Regions from separate parts of the Pseudomonas sp. P106(2024) genome, predicted to be linked through region 1. Evidence: riboswitches for the same ligand, from Rfam matches in the RefSeq annotation. Region 1 holds a riboswitch; the other holds the start of a gene.
What was found. A riboswitch is a leader RNA that binds a small molecule or an ion and turns the genes downstream of it on or off. The one in region 1 is predicted to bind cobalamin.
Positions count from the first base shown of each region.

Region 2: it holds a riboswitch for cobalamin, as region 1 does, so the genes downstream of both, AC25M7_RS05385 (TonB-dependent receptor) here and cobW (cobalamin biosynthesis protein CobW) in region 1, are expected to answer to the same signal.

Region 1 is NZ_JBLIYU010000008.1:120,399-124,139, forward strand. It holds gene AC25M7_RS15345 (CbtA family protein) at 1-676, opposite strand, end outside; gene AC25M7_RS15350 (CbtB domain-containing protein) at 687-872, opposite strand; cobalamin riboswitch at 975-1,196, opposite strand; cobalamin riboswitch at 1,258-1,457, shown strand; gene cobW (cobalamin biosynthesis protein CobW) at 1,558-2,625, shown strand; gene cobN (cobaltochelatase subunit CobN) at 2,629-3,741, shown strand, end outside.
Region 2 is NZ_JBLIYU010000002.1:392,220-395,960, reverse strand. It holds gene AC25M7_RS05385 (TonB-dependent receptor) at 1-1,652, opposite strand, end outside; cobalamin riboswitch at 1,760-1,964, opposite strand; gene AC25M7_RS05380 (outer membrane beta-barrel protein) at 2,125-2,871, shown strand; gene AC25M7_RS05375 (GNAT family N-acetyltransferase) at 2,931-3,500, opposite strand; gene AC25M7_RS05370 (carboxymuconolactone decarboxylase family protein) at 3,580-3,741, opposite strand, start outside.

The sequences.
Region 1 (3,741 bases):
GGTACAGCCAGGCGCTGAGCAGGCCCAGGGCCAGCCAGAACGCGGCGTTGGTCAGCCAGGAAGCGATCTTGAACTGGGTCTCGAGGGCTTGCGGCGCCAGGCTTTCATGCACGGCCGGCTGTGGCGCGCCGATCAGGTGCGGGATCACCAGCAGAGCGGCACCCAGCGCCTTGAGCAGCCAGTGCCGGGCGAACACCAACAACGCCAGGCCGGCGGCGGTGGCCGCTGCGGTGCCGATCCACCAGGTCTGGCGCTGACCGAGGTCGGCGGCGGCGGTGCCGGGCAGTTCCGGTGGCAGGCCCAGGGTCGGCGCCAGGCAGAACACGGCAAAGCCGGCCAGGCCCCACAGCGCGCCGGTGGCCACGCGGTTCGGTTCACGCAGGCCGTAGAGAGCGACCAGGATCAGGGCGAAACCGACGGCGACCACCAGGTTGCCACCGGTGGTGGACAGCACGCGCTGCCAGCCGTCTTCCGGCGACCAGGCTTCGGCGCTGTGCTCATGCTCGTGGGGCGCGGTGGCGTCGCCGTGTTCATGGTGTTCGGCGACCGGGGCGGCGGACTCGTAGGTTTCCGCCTGGAGAATCAGTGGGGTGACCCAGAAGCTTTGCAGCAGGGTCAGCAGCAGGGCCGCGAGCAGGCCGCTGAAGCCCGCGGTACGGGCGATGCGCGTAATCATGCGGGTTTACTCAGTGGCAAGGGAAGGCGGCGCTGTGGCGGGTATCGTGGGCAGCGTTGTGCACTGCCTCGATGTGCGAGAAACCGGCGAAGTACACCAGGCACAGGCCCAGCAGGCTGGCGCCGACCGCGACGATCAGTCGCTGGCTGAGGCTGACGGGGGTGGCGATACTGTGTTTGGCGCTGGTGATGGGCATGACGCGTTCCTCTGCTGCTTTTGTTGTGGCAACGGACATGCGCGACGACCCCGGGCACGATTGGCCCAGGTGATACGACGACGCCCGCCCACCGCGGGGTGTACTGTGAGCACGTGTCAGGCCGGTCTCCGGGCTGGCGAGGTGGAGCAGGACTCCGTGGGGCGTCACCTTCCCATGCCTTACTGTTGGCACAGTGGTTCGGACGCTTCTCTCGCTTACCGTTGCGGGGGCAGCACCGGCCTTGTCGGCTCCTTAGCAATGGAGGCGCGACGCACCGGTTTCCCGTTTCACCCCCGTCGGGGGCACCTGAACGCAATGCGCTAGCAAATCACGGGGCCGGGCCCGCGTCAATCGCCATGGCGGTTGACCGCCAGGCAGGCACTGCGTAGCCTTGCCGCTGCGAGGTTCTCGGGCGTTGGCCCGAGCTAAGACGGGAACGCGGTACAAGCCGCGGCTGCCCCCGCAACTGTAAGCACTGAAGGGTTCGGCACAGCCACTGCGCAGGCGCGCGGGAAGGCGCCGGCCCACCGGCCAGCGAGCCGCAGCGGTGCGAGCCAGGAGACCTGCCTCGTGACGTTTTCGACTTTCAACCGGGCGGGGTGATCCGGTGGCGAACGCGCCAGGCCGGCAGGGCCGTGGCTGTCGTCCTGCATGCCCGCGCCATTGCTGCCAAGGGCATCGCGACATGAAAACACTGGCCAAGCTTCCCGTCACCATCGTTACCGGCTTCCTCGGCTCGGGCAAGACCACCTTGCTGCGCCATATGCTCGACAACGCCCAGGGCCGCCGCATCGCGGTGATCGTCAACGAATTCGGCGAGCTGGGCATCGACGGCGAGATCCTCAAGCAGTGCAGCATCGGCTGCACCGAGGAAGAGGCCAACGGCCGCGTCTATGAGCTGGCCAACGGTTGTCTGTGCTGCACCGTGCAGGAAGAGTTCTTCCCGGTGATGCGCGAGCTGGTGGCCCGTCGCGGCGACCTCGACCACATCCTTATCGAGACCAGCGGCCTGGCCTTGCCCAAACCGCTGGTACAGGCCTTCCAATGGCCGGAAATCCGCAACGCCTGCACCGTCGACGCGGTGATCACCGTGGTCGACAGCCCGGCCGTGGCCGCCGGCACCTTTGCCGCCTACCCGGAGCAGGTCGATGCCCAGCGCAAGCTCGACCCCAACCTCGACCACGAGTCGCCGCTGCACGAGCTGTTCGCCGACCAGCTGGCCAGTGCCGACCTGGTGGTGCTGAACAAGGCCGACCTGATCGACGCCGAGGGCCTGGCCAAGGTCCGTGCCGAGGTGGCCGAGGAGCTGCCGCCAGCGGTCAAGGTGATCGAGGCCAGCAGTGGCCGTCTGCCGCTGGAAGTGCTGCTGGGCGTGGGCGCCGAGTCCGAGGTGCATATCGATGGTCGCCGTACCCATCACGACTCGCATCACGACGGCGATGACCATGACGACCATGACCACGACGCCTTCGACTCGATCTCCATCGATCTGCCCGAGTCCGACGAGAGCCTGCTGCTCGACGCCCTGACCCAGCTGGTCACCGAGTTCGGCATCCTGCGCGCCAAGGGCTTCGCCGCGATTCCCGGCAAGCCGATGCGTCTGCTGATCCAGGGGGTGGGCACCCGCTTCGACAAGCATTTCGATCGCGCCTGGCGTAGCGATGAACCACGGATCACCCGCCTGGTGCTGATCGGCCAGGCGCTGGACGCCGCACAGCTGGAAGCGCGCCTGCGCCAGGCCCTGGGCGCCTGAACCATGCACCTGCTGCGGACCCAACCCGGCGGCTTCGTGCCGGACGACAGCATCGCCGACCTCGGCCAGACCCCCGCCGACCTGGTGATCCTCTGCAGCGGTGATTCACACCTGGCGCTGCTCGCCGAAACCGCCGAGCAGCTGCCGGCGCACTTTCCCAGCGTGCGCCTGGCCAACCCGATGCAGGTGCAGAACCATGCCTCGGTCGACGTGTATGTCGACCAGGTGCTGCGCCATGCCAAGGTGATCCTGGTGTCGCTGCATGGCGGCGTCGGCTACTGGCGCTATGGTGTCGAGCAACTGGTCGAACTGGCGGAGCGTGGGGTCGAGCTGATCCTGGTGCCCGGCGACGACCGCCCCGATCCTGAGCTTACCGACCTGGGCACGGTCCGCGGCGAACAGGCCGAGCGCCTCTGGCACTTCCTGCGCCAGGGCGGCAAGGCCAACGCCGTTAACCTGTTCAACTGCCTGGCCAGCCAATGGCTGGGTTGTGATTACCCGTGGGATGAGCCGCAGCCCTTGCCGCGCACGGCGGTCTATCACCCGGCCAAGGCCACGGCGCGCCTGGAGGACTGGTACGCCGAGTGGAATCCGGAGCATCCGGTGGCGCCGTTGCTGTTCTACCGTTCGCACCTGCAGGCGGCCAACACGGCGTTCATCGATGTGTTCTGCCAGCGCCTGCAGGCCTGCGGGCTGAATCCATTGCCCATTGCCGTGGCCAGCCTAAAGGAACGCGCCTGCCTGGACCAGGTCGAGGCCTGGCTCGACGAGGTGCAGGCCGAGGTGGTGATCAACACCACAGGCTTCGCCCTGTCCAGCCCCGAGCAACCCAACCTGCGTCCGCTGCGCCGCGATGTGCCGGTGCTGCAGGCGATCTGCGCCCAGGACAACCAACCTGGCTGGGAGCAGAGCGAGCAGGGCCTGGGCGCCCGCGACCTGGCGATGCACATCGCCTTGCCGGAATTGGACGGGCGTATCATCACCCGGCCGGTGAGTTTCAAGGACCTGGCCTGGCGCAGCGAGCGCAGCCAGTCCGATGTGGTCTGCTACCGGGCCCACCCCGAACGCATGGACTTCGTCGCCGAACTGGCACGGCGCTGGGTGACCCTGGCGCGC
Region 2 (3,741 bases), on a different contig from region 1:
TCGTGGGTGAGCGGGTTGTACACCGGCAGCTTCTTCTTGACGATGTGATAGGCCGCCAGCGTCCACTCGCCACGGGTATCCCAGAAACGTTGCTTGAGGCCTACCTCGGCCTGCTTCGCTTCGGTCAGTTCCAGGCGCTTGTCCGGGCGCTGGGTGAGCAGGTCGCCGACGCCGTCCTCGCTGGTCGAAAACTGCCCATACAGCGACAGGTCGTCGGTGACAGCGAACACCAGGCCGGCGCGCCAGTTGCCGCCCTGCAGGCTGCGGTCGCTGCGGCTGTTGTTGGCCAGGTCGTCGCGGTCGATGTGATTCTGGTCGCGGCGAATGCCGGTGACCAGTGCGAGGCGGTCGGTCAGCTGGGTGCGGTTTTCGGCGAACAGGGCGAAGGTGTCGACCTTGGACAGCGTTTGTGCGCGGGTTGGGCTGAGGCTATGGAAGCCGCCCGGAGCCGGATGCCACGGGTCGAGCGGGTCGCTGCCGCCATCGCGGTAGGGCGAGTTGCTGTCGACGTTGAAGCGGATGCGGTTGTACTCGGCGCCGACCACGGTTTTGCTGTCCAGGCCGAACAGGCCATGGTCGAAGGTGAAGCTCTGGCGATCGCCGAGCTGCTCCTGGTTATGGCGAATCTCGAGGAAGCTGCCGCGCTGGATCACGCCGTTGGCGGCGTCCCAGGTGTAGGACTCGGCATTGCGCCACTGGCGGCGGCTCTTGATGTAGTACAGCTGGTTGCTGGCACTGACGCGGTCGCTGAGGGTCCAGTCGGTGGTCAGGCGCGTCCACTCGTCGTGGTAGCGCTGCTCGTCGTTGCTGACGTTGTAGTTCTTGCGCCGCACGCTGCTGCGCAGGTGCCCATCGATCAGCGGGGTGCCGTAGTAGTTGGCCGGTTGCGCATCGCCGCGTTCGTGGGCGAGGGTAAAACTCAGGTCGTCGCTGGCATCGAAGCGCAGGGCGGCGCTCAGGGCCAGGCTGCGCGAGTCGGTGCGGTCGACCCAGCCGTTGCCGGCCTGCTGGTTGAGGGTCACGCGGTAGCTCAGGCGCTCGCTCAGGCTGCCGCCGCTGTCCAGGCCCAGCTGCTGGCGGTCCCAGGAGCCGTAGCCCAGACGCAGGTGGTTGCGGATCTCGCCAGCGAACGGCTGCTTCGGCACCACGTTGACCACCGCGCCGGTAGCGCCTTCGCCGTACAGCACCGAGGCGGGGCCGCGGATCACGTCGATGCGCTCGACCATCCACGGATCGACCGGGAAGGTCAGGGTGCCGGCACCGGCGTACAGGCGCGAGCCGTCGAACAGGGTCATCACCGAACTCTGCCCGGTGAAGCCGCGGGCCGACAGGCCGGTGCCGCCGTCGCCCGGCGTGCCGATGAAGGTAAGGCCCGGCGAGCGGGTCACGGCGTCCTGCACGGTGAGGTTGTTGCGCTGCTGGATCTGCGCCTCGGTCAGGCTGCTGGTGCTGGCCGGGGTGTCCAGGGCGCTGAGGTTCAGGCGCGAACCGGTCGGGGACGGGGTGGCCAGGTCGATGGCCTGTGGCTCGCGGGTGTCGGTGATTGCCGTGGAGGGCAGGGTGAAGGGCGTTACTTCATGATCGTCGGCCAGCGCCGGCAGGGACACGGCCAGGCAGGCCGCCAGGGTGTGAAGCTTGTTGATTCGGGACATGTCGTTCCACTGCTGCAGGAAGAGATGGATCCCGGTGGAAAACACGCAACGGTCAAGCGCACGCAGGCGCGCACGCGGATACCGGCCTGCGCCCGCCCACCGCGGGTTGCCAAGTAGCGCCTCAGGCCGGTCTCCGGGCTTGCGAGGGGCATGAAGCCTTCACCTTCCCATGCGTGCGCACAGTGGTCTGTCGAAGGATTCACTCGCTTACCGTTGCGGGGGCAGCGCCGGACTTGTCGTGACAACGACGCACCGGCTTCCCGTTTCACCCTGCGCACGGCGGCGCAGGACACCTGAAACTGGCGCGCATCTGACCATTGAACGGGCAGTGAGTCAATCGTTCGAGTGGGTGGGGAAACTGTGACGGACAGGGCGGTTTAGAGCGGTTTGCCAAATTTTTTCGAACTTTTGCCAAGCCCGTTGTCTCGAACCGGTCGTTCGCCATTCATTCACGTCATGGAGACTTTTGCGAATGTTTACCCGTAACCTGCTGCGCCACGCCTGCCTGCTTGCCCTGCTCGGTGCCCCTCTGGCTGCCACGGCGGCACCGAGTACCGACCCGCTGTTCACCCTCGGCTTGCTGGGGTCCTACGACAAGTTCAAGTTCGAGGGAGGAAGCGAATCGGACAAGGAACACATGGGCCAGGGCGGTGTGTTCGCCACGTTCGGCAACAAGATGACCGCCGAATCCGGGTTCATCTACCAGATCGGTGCCGAGGCCAAGTATGGCAAGAAGAACGACAACAAGCTCAAGGAAGCCCAGGCCGACCTCGACCTGGGCTGGCGCGCCGCACTGGATGCGCGCAACTTCGTCGACCTGACGGTGGGCGGCGGGTACAGCTGGACCCGCTTCGAGCCCGAGATCAACGATCTTGATACACGGCTGACCTACAAGTCGCCGTTCGCCAAGGCAGCGCTGGGCTACAACCACCAGTTCGACGCGTCGACCCTGCGCGTGGAGGTGGGCGCGCGCCACACCATTGATGGCCGCGCGCGGCTCAAAGTCGATGATTTCGGCAGCGACAGCGTCGACATGAAGGACCGCACCAACCCGTATGCGGAGGTCACGCTGCTGATGAACCAGCAGGGCGGCATGCCGGTGCAGGTGGGGGCGTACTACACCCGTACCGAATACAAGCTGGACGAGGATACGCCGGTGGCCGACAACACCAAGCTCAAGCGCGACGAGTTTGGGGTGAAGGTGGGGTTGGCGTTCTGATCGGTTGAGCCTGCGCTGATTCCGTCGCGGGGCAGGCCCGCGATGGATTCAGCTGCCTCTTATCGCCCGCGTCGGCGCGACACCCGCGCCTCGATGTTCTTGCGCCCGATCAGCAGCGCCGGTTTTTCCACGACCGGCTCATCGGCCAGCCACTTGTACATCACCAGGCAGTCCACCAGGCCCAATTCGGCATGGCGGTATGCCTTGGGCAGTCGCCCGACGGTCTCGAAACCGAGCTTGTGCCAAAGCGCCACGGCCACCTCGTTGCTCGCTACCACCGAGTTGAATTGCAGGGCCAGGAAGCCCTCCTGGCGCGCCAGCTTCTGCGAGTGCTCGCACATCAGCCTGGCCACGCCCCGGCCGCGTGCCTGTTCGCAGACCATGTAGCCGCAGTTGCCGACATGTCCCCCGGGGCCGGCGGCATTGGCCTTGAGGAAGTAGGAGCCAAGCAGCACGCCGTCTTCATCGGCCACCAGTGTGCGCAGCGGGGTTTCCAGCCACAGCCGGCGCGCCTGGTCGAAATCCAGGGCGGGGTCGAAGGCGTAGGTCTGGCGGGCCTGGACGATGGCCTGGAAGGTCGGCCAGAAGCGCTCGAAGTCTTCCGGGGTCATGGGGCGGATCTGGATCATGGTGGTTCCTGCACGGGCTGAGGCGCCAAGTCTGGGTGTCGCGGCGCCCGCGCGCAAGGGCGCCCACGCCGCAACCTGCTCAGGCGTCGGCCTTGCCCACGGCGTCTAGCGCCCTGGCCGAGTAGACCAGCGCGGCGCCGGCATTCATCGCCACCGCCACGCCCAGGGCCTCGGCAATCTCTTCGCGGGTGGCGCCGTGCTTGACCGCCTGCTGCGAATGCACGGCGATGCAGCCGTCGCA